Regions from separate parts of the Arthrobacter sp. SLBN-122 genome, predicted to be linked through region 3. Evidence: riboswitches for the same ligand, from Rfam matches in the RefSeq annotation. Region 3 holds a riboswitch; each other region holds the start of a gene.
The links. A riboswitch is a leader RNA that binds a small molecule or an ion and turns the genes downstream of it on or off. The one in region 3 is predicted to bind cyclic di-AMP.
Positions count from the first base shown of each region.

Region 1: another riboswitch for cyclic di-AMP. It lies ahead of FBY36_RS13145 (C40 family peptidase); the one in region 3 lies ahead of FBY36_RS12490 (hypothetical protein).
Region 2: another riboswitch for cyclic di-AMP. It lies ahead of FBY36_RS19475 (C40 family peptidase); the one in region 3 lies ahead of FBY36_RS12490 (hypothetical protein).

Region 1 is NZ_VFMS01000001.1:2,813,784-2,817,955, reverse strand. Features, by position in the region: gene FBY36_RS13150 (NlpC/P60 family protein) at 1-732, opposite strand, end outside; gene FBY36_RS13145 (C40 family peptidase) at 895-1,581, opposite strand; cyclic di-AMP (ydaO/yuaA leader) riboswitch at 1,651-1,831, opposite strand; gene FBY36_RS13140 (M23 family metallopeptidase) at 1,960-2,781, opposite strand; cyclic di-AMP (ydaO/yuaA leader) riboswitch at 2,794-3,005, opposite strand; gene FBY36_RS13135 (metal-dependent transcriptional regulator) at 3,146-3,847, opposite strand; gene serC (phosphoserine transaminase) at 4,143-4,172, shown strand, end outside.
Region 2 is NZ_VFMS01000001.1:4,241,954-4,246,125, forward strand. Features, by position in the region: gene FBY36_RS19465 (TraR/DksA family transcriptional regulator) at 1-17, opposite strand, end outside; gene FBY36_RS20940 (hypothetical protein) at 39-530, opposite strand; gene FBY36_RS20945 (hypothetical protein) at 909-1,319, opposite strand; cyclic di-AMP (ydaO/yuaA leader) riboswitch at 1,578-1,745, shown strand; gene FBY36_RS19475 (C40 family peptidase) at 1,749-2,588, shown strand; gene FBY36_RS19480 (protein adenylyltransferase SelO) at 2,692-4,158, opposite strand; gene FBY36_RS19485 (ribonuclease Z) at 4,142-4,172, opposite strand, start outside.
Region 3 is NZ_VFMS01000001.1:2,659,487-2,663,658, forward strand. Features, by position in the region: gene upp (uracil phosphoribosyltransferase) at 1-619, shown strand, start outside; gene FBY36_RS12485 (glyoxalase superfamily protein) at 664-1,053, shown strand; gene FBY36_RS12490 (hypothetical protein) at 1,109-1,828, opposite strand; cyclic di-AMP (ydaO/yuaA leader) riboswitch at 1,834-1,994, opposite strand; gene FBY36_RS12495 (ArnT family glycosyltransferase) at 2,186-4,172, opposite strand, start outside.

The sequences.
Region 1 (4,172 bases), 150 kb from region 3:
GCTGAAGACCACCGTCTGGTTTCCGTTGTAGCCGCCGTGGACGGCCATGCCGTTTCCGGCGTAGACAGCAATGTGGGCCATGCCCGCGCCGCCGTCAGCGTAGTAAATCAGGTCGCCCGGCTGCGCCTCGGCTGCACTGACGGTGCGGCCCAGGGACAGGTAGCCGGCGGGCCAGTCGTGGAAGTGGATTCCGACGGCGGCCAGCGAGTTGGTGACCAGCATGGTGCAGTCCTGCATCACGCCGAGCTGTGCGTACGCGGCGGAGAGGATGGCGGCACCCTTACCACTGGCGGATGCCTGGGCTGCGGGAGCGGCAGGAGCGGCGGCGGTGGCAACCTTGGCCGTGACTTTGGGGGCAGCAGCGGGCTGCGCGGCAGGAGCGGGAGCGGCTTCCTGCACCTCGACCTCGGGCTCAGGCTCGACGACGGGAGCCGGCGTGGTGGTCACGGCAGGCTTCTCGTAGCTGATGGAGATGGTGGAAGCCGCGGAAATCGGGGCGTCAACGGCGGATCCAACTTCCAGCGCGGAGGCCGGCGCGGAATCACGCTTGACGTTGGCGTCGGCAGCGTTGGCAGCGATGCCGGAGGTCAGGACCAGGCCGGAAGCGGCAGCGATGACCGCAGCCTGGCGGCCCATGCCGCCTGCGTTGTCGCTGACAGCCTTGGCAATGACAGCGATTGAGTTGGTTTTGGTGACCTCGGCGCGATGCCGTGCGGTGGCACGAGTCGTCATCAGTTCTCTCTTTCGTTTTCCCTCGAACCGCAGGTGGGCAGGCGAAGGGTGTTGGACGCGCCGGCATCTTGGGGGTACGCCGGCGCGTCCCGAACGGGGATGTGGTTTTTAGCGAAGAAGCTTTGGGCAAAGAAAAAGCCCCTGGAGCGTGAAGCCCAAGAACTATTTGCTGTAGTGGTAGTACGTGGAGGAACCGGTGGCCGCGGGCGAGTGGAGCAGCGTGCCCTGCGAGGGGTTGAGGGCGCTGATCATCATGCCGTTACCGACGTAGATGCCGACGTGCGCGCCACCGTTCTGGACAACCAGGTCACCCGGCTGCGGTGCGGAGGTGGGGGTCATGATGCTCCACGCGTTGGTGCGGGGGATGCTGATTCCGGCCTGGGCGTAAACCCACTGCACGAAACCGGAGCAGTCCCAGCCGGTGACGGGGCTGGTGCCGCCCCACACGTAGGAGTGGCCGATGCCGGTGTAGGCGATAGCGGCAATGCCCGAGGTTGCCGCAGCGGATACGGACTCTTCCGCCTTTGCGGCCGGGGACGCCTCCTGGCCTGCAGTGGCGGTGTTGGCCGCGCGGTTGGCTGCTGCCGTGGACTGGGTACGTAGCGCTTCAACCTTGGGAGCGGCGGTGGTCTTGACGACCGGACGCTCGAAGGACACCGTGGCCGTGGGGGCAGCGGTGACGGCGAGTGCCGTCTGGGCCGAACCGGACTCGGTGGAGGCAGAGACACCGGCAGTGGTGTCAGCTGCCGTGGCGGGCAGGCCCATGCTCAGGATGAGGCCCGAAGCCGCTGCCACAACGGCAGCCTGGCGGCCTACGGTCCCGGCATTTGCAGTGACAGCCTTGGACATGGCGTCCAGCGGGTTGGTGCGAACCGTTTGCGCACGGTGGCGCGCAGAATGATGGCGTGAAGACACGAAGTAGCCTCTCCCAATGCCTGCGAGGTGAGCTGTCGGATTCGGATGGGAGTCACCCGGCCACGCTGCTTCCTGGGAAGCTTTGTGTCTTAACCCCAAGGCCTTCTGGAAATGAAGGCCAAAATTGGTTCCCCCGCCCCTGCCAGACGATGAAATGCGAACGGACCTTGAGCGGTGGCAGAGTTAGGCAATCCACTCAAGAGCGTCAACTTCGGAAAAGTTGACGCGAGTTAGACGGTACAGCAGTTTTGTTTCAATGTCACATTCAGGTCACGACGAGTCACGACGATCTGAGAGTGAGCAATCATTCGGTTACAGCCAGCCCATTGGATCGACCACTTCGCCATTGACCTGGACCTCGAAGTGCAGGTGGCAGCCGGTGGACGCGCCGGTGGTGCCGCTCAGTGCCACGACATCCCCGCGGGAGACGGTCTGGCCGACTTTGACGCTGAAGGACGAGAGGTGGTTGTAGGTGGTTTCCAGCCCATTGCCATGGTCGATGACCACCCGGTTTCCGCCGCCGAACGGGTGCCAGCCCGCGAAGGTGACCGTCCCTGTTGCGGCCGCCAGGACCGAGGTGCCGCACTGCGCCACGAAGTCCTGGCCCCTGTGGAAGTCTCCGGAACCTCCGGTGATGGGACTGACCCGGTAACCGAAGGGGGAAGCGGTGGCGAGGGACCCGAGGGGTGCAGCCAGGGTGCCGGCCGAAGCGGCACGCGTGACGGAGCCGGCGGACTGCGCGCTCAGGAGCTGCTTCAGCTTCCCGTCCGGGTCCGCCTGCGTCACCACCGCGGAGCGGCTGAAGTCGACCTGGGCTCCGATATCAGCGGAAATCTGAGGCTGCGGGCTGACGGCGGAAGCAGCCATGGGGGTACTGCCGGCGGCGTCCGTGGCCATGACGGGACTCGTGGCGGGCACCGTAACCGTCAGCACCAGGCCCGTTGCGGCAAGGGCCATACCGGCTTTTTGGCCGATGCCGCTGGCGGCGGCAAACTCCGTCATCTGCCGGAAGGGACCCCGGCGGCGGCGCGCGTCGCGATGCAGGTCGCGGGGGCGCTCCGCTGCGACGACTTCGGCAGCCCGGGGTGCCGAAGGGGGGCCGGCCGCGCGTCGGCGGCCCCGTGGGGTCTGCATGGTCAAGAAGGGTTCCTCTCTGGAAGAAGCCTGCGGAGTTAGCTGTCGGATTCGGGTCAGAGAGTTCAAAGACCCGGTCCGCCGTAGGCAAGCTTCTGCGCAGGGGTATTCCCGGAAGAATCCTTCACTGGAGAGGCTTGCTGCTGACGGACTTCACCCCAAGGCAGTCCCCCGCTGCCGCTTGTGGTTCCCCCGCCTCTGCCAGTAACGAACTCGTTCACCTGGCCCGCTGGCAGAGCTCGGCTCCGGGTCAGGTAACGCTTATGTATCAACGCTTGGTTCCACTATAGGGGCTTAAGTCCCTAGGTAACAATTCCGTTACCTTTGCGTGGACGTGCCTGTCTGGGGTATGGAAAGTGCCCGATCAGTCCTGGTTGATGGCAACGAAGACGTGGGCAGCAACCTCGGGCGGCAGCTCCAGCGCCCCTTCGATCCCCGCGACCCGGACGGAAATGTACTCGCCCACGCGTTCCAGCGTCACCGCAGCACCGGGCCGGATCCCGCCCTCATCCAACTGGGCCAGCAGTTCCGGTTCCACCTGGATTGGCTCCGCCAGACGGCTGATGGTCACGCCCGAGGCGGGCCCGTAGTTCTTCATTGCTTCCACCAGGCTGATGGCGCCGTCGGCAAAGCCGCGGCCCGCCTGGCCTCCAAGCGCAGCAAGGCCGGGAATGGGATTGCCGTAGGGCGACTCGGTGGGGTGGCCCAGCATTTCGTAGATGCGCCGCTCCACCCGCTCGCTCATGACGTGTTCCCAGCGGCAGGCTTCGTCATGGACGTAGGCCCAGTCCAGGCCGATGACATCTGCCAGCAGGCGTTCGGCCAGCCGGTGCTTGCGCATGACCTCCGTGGCGCGCTTGCGGCCTGTATCCGTGAGTTCCAGGTGGCGGTCACCGGAGACAACGACGAGCCCGTCCCGCTCCATGCGGCCGATGGTCTGGGAGACGGTGGGCCCCGAGTGGCGCAGGCGTTCGGCGATACGGGCCCTGAGGGCAACGATGTTTTCTTCCTCAAGCTCCAGGATGGTCCTGAGGTACATCTCCGTAGTGTCGATCAGATCCGTCATCCAGCTCAGCTCCTCGAGCGCAGTACCTTGCGTTGTCCCACCGTATCGCCTCTTCCCGCGAAATAGTCCGGGGGAAAGCTTAGCCTATTTTGACTTTGTCCGAATAGCTGCGCCCCAAGGGCTGGGCGGGACGGGCACGTCTCACTGTCCGGACTATGACGTACCCGGCTCCCGCCCCCGGCGGCGGTTCAGGCAGAATGGGAGTAGCCGGCAGCCCAGCCACCGCGCGCCCTGCCGGCCACCACTGCCCGCCCTTCCGGACCATAGCTTTCGTCCCCGCCGAATTGGAGCACCTGTGAGCGACACCAGCATCACGATCCCCGCC
Region 2 (4,172 bases), 1.6 Mb from region 3:
CGTTCGAAATCTGGCATGGGGAAAGCCTAGCGCGTCAGTCAGTACCAGTTCAGGGCGATGGAATGGTTCCACGCCCCGCAGGGCGAACCGTAGCGGTCACGGATATAGCCAAGGCCCCATTCGACCTGCGTCCGGTAGCTTGTCAGCCAGTCGCTGCCGGCGCTGGCATACTTGCCCGGCGGCAGCGACTGGGCAATCCCGTAAGCTCCGGACCAGGCGTTGGTGGCGGTGGTCAGCCAGTTGGATTCCTTGGTCCACAGCCGGGCCAGGCACAGGAATTGGTCCTGGCCCCATCCGAAGGCAGCAAGGCGTCCGGACGCGTAGCTTTTCGCCCCGGCCGGATCGTTGACAGCTCCACCGGGAACGGAAGGAACGACGACGGCGGGCGGGCTTGGCAGGGCCGGCGCCGGTGGCGGTGGCGGTGGCGGTGGCGGCGGCGGCGTCCGGAACGGCAGGAGCTGGATTGTTGGCGGGTGCGACCGGTCCCGGATTTGCCGGTGTTGGATCCACCTGGACGGGATTAGCGCCAATGGCAGCTGGGGCGGCGGGCTGCTGGGCGGCAGCGGCTGCCTGGCGGCGGGCCTGCTCCTCCCCGGCGGCGCGCTTGGCCGCCTGGGCCGCCTCGTAGGCCGCCAGCGCTGCCTGGCCTTGGCGATACTCCCCCTCAAGGGCCGCCGTCGTACCCTTCAGGGTGGCAAGCTGGGCAGTCAGCTCGCCACTGTGCTGCTGTTCCCCGGCCACCTGGCGGTTCAATGCGTCCCGGGCGGAACGGGCGGCCTCGGATTTAACCTTCGTCTCCCCGGCCAGGAGTTCCCCCTCGCTCCTGGCAAGCTGTTCCTGTTCCCTGAGCGCAGCGGCAACCTTTCCTGCCGCTGCCGCCTTATTCACCAGCGCAGCAGTCTTATCCCCTACAAGCTTGACCACGTTGAGCCCCTGGGTGCTGTTGGTCCCCAGGGCATCGAGCGCCACCGGGCCAGCTGGTCGTCTGCGCGGGCTGCCTGCGCAGACACCGTCTCCAACTTCGAGGCAGCCACCTGAAGCTCCGCATCCGCCGCAGCGTGGTCGGCGGCAGCCCGAACCGCCGCATCCCCGGCCGCCTCCGACTGCTCCTGGAGACCGCTGAGCAGCCCGTTGATCGCGGTGATCTCCGCGGCCTTTGCCGCTTCGGACGATTGTGCCTGCTGCACCTCTGCCCAGGAGGGGTATCCGCCGGGCGGCCCCACCTCTGCTGCGGCCGGCAGTGCGGTGGCGCCGGCAAGGGCGACAGCCATCAGGCCCGCGAACAGCGGGAACGGCCGTTTTGTAACGAACAGGGGCATAGTTCCGCAGCCTACAGCCGGGTGCGGCGGTGAAGCAGTGGCCTGTAGCCGCATTGTTACCCTTTCGGCGCCATTTGCCGGTTTCCCTGTCTTGTGGGGTCAGCCCTGAGATTCGAGGTACATCAAGACGTTTGCGGAATTGAGAGGAAAACCTCGTATGTTATCCAAATGTGACAATGACCCTGAGAGCGGGTTATGGTCTTTGAGTGTCCCTCTCAGACGGGACATTCCCATCAGTATGCCGAGCCCTGCCGCTGATCATGGGATTCACCGTTTCCAGATGGCAGGGACGGGGGAACCAAGTTTCCACGGCCACTTGTGGCCTTGGGGTTAAGTCGGTAGAGCTCCGCTTGCGGAGCCGCTACCGGCCGGGCATCTCCAGCCCGAACCCGACAGCTCACCCCGCAGGCATGGGAGAGGCGATCAAACGTGTCAAAAAATTCCATTACTGCCCGTCACCGCGCGACTCCGGCCCGCTCCATTGTGCTCGAGGGCCTCGCCGTAACCGCCAAGTCCCAGGCCCGCTCGCTGGGCCGCCCGGCGCTCGCAGTTGCTGCAGCGTCAGGCATTGCATTCGGCGTCGGAGCCCCGGCCCATGCAGGTGTCACCGGTCCGGATACCACTGAGAACACCAGCGTCCAGGCGTACTCGGCACCTGCAGCCCCGGCAGCAGCACCCGCCGCAGCAGGCAACGTCCACACCGTCGTAGCCGGCGACACCATCGGGGCCATCGCGGCCGCCTACGGCGTCAGCCTCAACGACGTCCTGTCCGCCAACGGACTGGGCCTGTCCTCAATCATCTACCCCGGTGACCAGATCCGGATCCCCGGCGCAGGCTACACCGCAGCACCGGCTCCGGCCCCTGCCGCAGCTCCGGTCCAGGCTGCGGCCGCAACCGCACCGGCGAACACCGGCATGAACATGTCCTACGCCTCCGCCACCCCGCTGGCCTCCACCGGCACGGGAACCGGCGCTGCGATCCTGGCATCGGCTTACAGCCAGGTTGGCGTGGGCCAGGACTGCACCGCAATGGTTGAAAAGGCCCTGCGCTCCGTCGGCAAGTCCGTCGGAGACCTGGCCCCCACCCAGTTCTTCCAGTACGGAACCGTTGTCAGCGCCCCCGCCCCCGGTGACCTGATCATCACCTCCGGCCACGTTGGCGTTTACGCCGGCGACGGCCAGGTTGTCAGTGGCGGCGTCAACGGCTACAGCACTGAAGTCCACTCCATCAGCTGGCTCGGCGGCTACTCCGCAGTCCGCGTAGCCTAGTCTCCGCGGCGCTTCGCGGCAGCGAAGCCAGTCACAACAGGAGGGTGGCAGCCGGGTATTCCCGGCCGCCGCCCTCCTGTCGTTTTCCCACTGGCACGAGCCGTCAGGTCCCGCAGAAGGTCATGTAGTTGCCGAATTCTTCAGGGGCACCCTCGGCGTAGCGTTCCAGCCCGGGACGTTCGGTAAAGGGGGCACCGATGGCCTCGAGCAGCTGCTGCAGGGGCGCGAGGTTTCCTTCGGTGGCAGCTGAGAGGGCTTCCTCAACCAGGTGGTTCCGGGGAATGTAGACCGGGTTCACGCTGTCCATCAGTTCCGCATCGGGTTCCATGGCCTGCCACCGCTCCGCCCAGGCGTCGAACGCGGCCAGGTCAAGGACCATGCCGCGGACGGGACGGAGGTCGCCCCGGGCGGCCTTGCCCAGGTTACGGAAGAACAAGGTGTAGTCCACCGGGCCGTCCTTCAGGATGGCGATGGCATCGTCCACCAGGGCTGAGGAGTCCTCGCCGCTTTCCGCGCCGCTTCCCAGGCCCAGCTTGCGTTTCATACCGCCGGACCACGCCTTGCTGTACTGTCCGCGGAACCCGCCGAGCACTTCCACGGCCGGGGCAACCGCCTTTTCCTGGTCCTCGTCGATGAGCGGCAGCATCGCCTCGGCGAGCCGGGCAAGGTTCCATTCGGCAAGCACTGGCTGGTTGGCATAGGCGTAGCGTCCGCTGACGTCGATGGAACTGTAGACGGCGGCGGGATTGAACGCGTCCATGAACGCGCACGGGCCGTAATCGATGGTTTCCCCTGAGATGGTCATGTTGTCCGTATTCATCACACCGTGCACGAATCCCACCAGCATCCACCGGGCCACCAGTTCTGCCTGGGCGGAGACGACGGAGCTGAACAACGCAAGGTAGGGGTTTTCGGCTTCGGCAGCGTGCGGATAGTGCCTGCTGATGGCATGGTCCGCCAGCCGCTTCAGGAGGTCCAGGTTTTCCGTGGCGCGCGCGTACTGGAAGCTGCCAACGCGCAGGTGGCTGCTTGCCACCCGTGCCAGGACGGCACCGGGCAGCATGCCGTCGCGCCGGACCTGCCGGCCGGTTGCCACCACGGCGAGCGAGCGGGTGGTGGGAATGTCCAGGGCGTGCATGGCCTCACTGACCACATATTCACGGAGCATGGGCCCGACGACGGCACGGCCGTCCCCGGCGCGGGCGAAAGGCGTGCGTCCCGAGCCTTTGAGATGGACGTCCAGGAGGCGGCCGCTTTGGTCCGTGACCTCCCCCAGCAGCAGCGCACGTCCGTCACCGAGCAGGGGTGAGTAACCGCCGAACTGGTGCCCTGCATATGCCTGGGCCACCGGAGTGGCGCCAGCGGGTATGTAATTGCCCACCAGGAGCCGTAGCCCTTCGCTGCTGCGGAGGTACTGCGGATCGAGGCCCAGGTCCCGTGCGAGCTTGTCGTTCAGGACCAGAAGCTCGGGACTGGGTGCTTCCTCGGCATGCCAGGGAACGGCGAGTTCGGCCAGTTCCCGTGCGAAACGGCCGTCAAAAGTGACCGTGGATTCAGCTGATGCCGTCATGGTTTAACCCTATC
Region 3 (4,172 bases):
TGACCACCCCCTGGTCGCCCACAAGCTCACCGTCCTGCGGGACAAGAACACGCCGTCGCCGGTCTTCCGCCAGCTGACGGAAGAGCTGGTGACCCTGCTGGCGTACGAAGCGACGCGGGAGGTCCGCACGGAGCCCGTCACCATCCAAACGCCGGTCAGCACCACCATCGGCACCGCGTTCACCAAGCCCACCCCGCTGGTGGTTCCCATCCTCCGCGCGGGTTTGGGCATGCTGGAGGGCATGACCAAGCTCGTTCCCACCGCTGAGGTGGGCTTCCTGGGCATGGCCCGGGACGAGGAAACGCTGGACATCATCACCTACGCAGAGCGCCTGCCGGAGGACCTCACCGGCCGCCAGGTCTTCGTCCTGGACCCCATGCTGGCCACCGGCGGAACCCTGCGCGAAGCCATCAAGTTCCTGTTCAAGCGCGGCGCCTCCGACGTCACCTGCATCTGCCTGCTGGCCGCCCCCGAGGGCCTGGCCCGGCTGGAAGAGGAACTGTCAGGGGCCAACGTGCACATCGTCCTGGCCTCCATCGACGAGAAGCTCAACGAGAAGTCCTACATCGTTCCCGGCCTGGGCGACGCCGGCGACCGCCTCTACGGCATCGCCGGGTAGATTTCACCCTTTTTCAAAAGAGTTCCCGCCGCTAGCCTGTGCGGATGGACTGGAAACTCGAGCTTGTCTTTCTCCCCGTGTCCGACGTTGACCGCGCCAAGGACTTCTACGTCAATAAAGTGGGCTTTAACGCCGATTTCGACGAGCGGCCCTCGGACTCCATCCGCTTCGTGCAGCTGACGCCGCCCGGTTCGGCCTGCTCCATCTGCATCGGCGAAGGCCTCACCGACGCCCCTCCCGGCACCGGTTCCAACCTGCAGCTGGTGGTCAACGACATCAAAGCCGCCCATGACCACCTGAAGAACAACGGCGTGGATGTCAGCGACGTGGACGTGCAGGATTGGGGTCACTTCGTCTACTTCGCCGACCCCGACGGAAACAAGTGGGCTGTCCAGTACATCCCGTGGCGGAACACCGGACAGGACGCCGGTTAACCACAAACGCGGGCCGCATCATGAAGATGCGGGCCCGCGGTTGAAGGTGGCTTGCCTAGTACCAGTTGTGCGCCAGGTGGAAGTTCAGCGCGCCGCAAGGCGACTGGTAGCGCTCCTGGATGTAATTCAGGCCCCAGTTGATCTGCGTGCGGTAGTTGGTGAGGTAGTCCGGGCCGGAGCTGGCCATCTTCTCGGCAGGCAGGGACTGGACAATGCCGTATGCCCCGCTGCTGGCATTGGTGGCCGTGGTGGTCCAGTCCGATTCCTTGGTCCACAGCGTCTGCAGGCACTGCATCTGGTCCGGTGCCCAGCCAAAGGTCCCCAGCTGGCTGGCGGCGTAGGCTTGGGCCCCGGCGGGATCGTTGACCGCGACGGCGGGAGCCGGCTCGGGTGCGCGGGCGGGCTCGGGAGCTGGCGCCGGGGCAGGGGCGGGCGCTTCGGGCGCGGCCGGTGCTGCAGCGGGGGCCGGTTCCGCTGCCTGCGGTGCCATGCTGATGGCGGCGGGAGCCGGGCTGGCCGCCGGGTTGGAACGGATTTCGCTCTTCTCGATGCTCATTTGAGCGTCTGACGCTGTAGTGGAAGAGTTCGACCCGGTGGATGACACCGGAGTCATACTGCTGGTGGCCTGTCCTGCCGCGCCAACCCCCACCAGCACCGCACAGGATGCTGCAAGGACGGCCGCGCGCTGGCCCAGGGTGGTCTTCTTTGCCTGCTGCTTGGCCCGGTGTTTAGCCTTTGCCTGCAGCAGACGTGCTTCTGCCGTGTTCTTGGACATGATTGATCGCCTCTCACACCTGCGGAGTTAGCTGTCGGGTTCGGATGAGGGCATCCGGCCGTACGGAAAGATCACGTACTGGCTTAACCCCAAGGGCATTCAGTGCCCGGGACGGTGGGTCCCCCGCCTCTGCCGTAGCTCAATCGGAATCCGGGGAAGCGGCAGAGCTTGGCGTCAACCCGGGATATGCGGCCCGAACGGGGACCGCACCCAATCGACGGTACAGGAAGAACACGCCAAAGTCACATTTAGGTAACGGAAGTCACGAGGCACAGCGCGTCGAATTGCGGGACCTGCCGTGGGCTATGGCAGTTTGGCGGCTCACCAATACCAGACCGTTACCAGGCCAATGGTGTCCTACCGGGTGAGTTGGTACACGGTGGAGTTACCTACGGACTGGGCCTGGAAGTTGTCCTGGACCCACGCAGCAACCTCGGAGTTGCCGCTGCGGCCGCCCATGCCGCCCCCGCCCATACCGCCGCCTTCGATGAAGTAGCCGATCTCTCCTTTGGCCACCATGGCCTGGAACCCGGCGAGCGTGGGGTATGGGTCGCCGCCGTTCCAGCCGCCCAGGGAAATGACGTCCGTGTTGGTGGCGAGTTCCAGGTTGGCTGCCTGGCTGGCGCCGGACACAATCGCCGACCATTTTGTGGTGGTACCCGCCAGAAGTGCCGTCACTGCGGCATCTGCCGTTCCTTCACCCGGGCCGCCGGATCCATCCGTGGCACCGCCGGGGCCAGTTGCACCGTCGAAACCACGGGAGGGATCAAGCCCGCCAGCGCCTGGGGCAGAGTCCATAGCGGCGGCATCCCTGCCGCCTGCCCGGTTGCCGCCCAGCCCCGCGGCCCGGCTCCCGAAGCCAGCCGCCGACGAACCCGCGGGCCCCGACGTCGGAATGGAGCCTGAGTGTGCAGAGGCAGCGGTGGCGAGTGTCCACGCGCCGGTTCCGAGTCCTCCGGCCAGGAGGGATACGACGACGACGGCGGCCGCGCCGGCCCGCCGGAACCATCCGGAGGTGCCCAGTGCGTCGAGGCGGAGGAGGATTGCGGCGGCCGCCAGGACACCCAGGGCGATGATGGTGACGCGAAGCCAGGGGAGCCATGACGCGTCGCGGCCCAGCAGGACGGCGGACCAGATGGAGGTGCCAAGGATGGCGGCGGCCAGGACGGTCCGGGCCGGCCAGTAATCCCGGCCGCGCCACAGTTCCACGCTGCCGATGCCCACCAGCGCTGCGACCGCCGGTGCCAGTGCTACCGAGTAGTACGGGTGGACGATGCCGCTCATGAAGCTGAAGACGCCCGCGGTGACCAGGAGCCAGCCGCCCCACAGGATCAGCGCGGCACGGCCCGGGGAGGTCCTGACTTCGCGGCGCGTGAACCACAAGCACGCCACCAGCAGGACCAGGGCGGCAGGCAGCAGCCAGGACACTTCGCCGCCAAAGCTGGTGCCGAACATCCGCAGCAGGCCCGCAGCCCCGCCGAACCCGGCGTTCCCGCCGCCTAAGCGGCCTCCGGGTCCGCCGGCGTCCCCGGCTCCGCCGTCGGGCATGCCTTCGCCGGAACCGGTGATGCGGGCCAGTCCGTTGTAGCCGAAGGTCAGTTCCAGGAAGCTGTTGGTGCTGGATCCTGCCATGTACGGTCGCTCGGAGGCCGGCGTCAGCTGGAAAAGGGCGATGTAGCCGCCGGCAACCACGACGATCCCTCCCAAGGCGCCCAGCAGGTGCGCCAGCCGGCGTCCGGTCGACGTGGGGGCGGCCCAAAGATAGGCGAGTCCCAGCGCCGGGACGATCAGGAAACCCTGCAGCATCTTGGTGAGGAACGCCAGGCCAATCACGGCCCCCGCAGCGACAAGCCACGTCCATCCCGCCCGCTCGATGGCGCGGGTGGTGAAGTAGGCGGCGAGCACCCGGCACAGCGTGAGCATGGCGTCCGGGTTGTTGAACTTGAACATGAGCGCAGCCACCGGCGTCAGCGCCAGGGCGCCGCCGGCGAGCAGGCCCGCAGCCGGTCCGGAAACGCGCTTTACGGCCAGGTAGAGAAAGCCGACGGCGGCCACCCCCATGAGTGCCTCCGGCACCAGCATGCTCAGCGGCGAGAATCCGAAGATGCGCCCTGCAAGGGCGGGGATCCAGAGTGCTGCCGGCGGCTTGTCGACGGTGATGGCGTTGCCGGCGTCGAGCGGGCCGAAGAGGAACGCGGTCCAGTCCTTGGTGCCGGCCTGGATGGCTGCCGCATAGAACGGGTTTCCGTAACCGGTTGCTGCCAGGTTCCAGAGGTACAGGACCGCCGTGGCCACCAGAAGCCCTGCGGCGGACGGCCGTACCCAACGGGGCTGGGCACCGAAT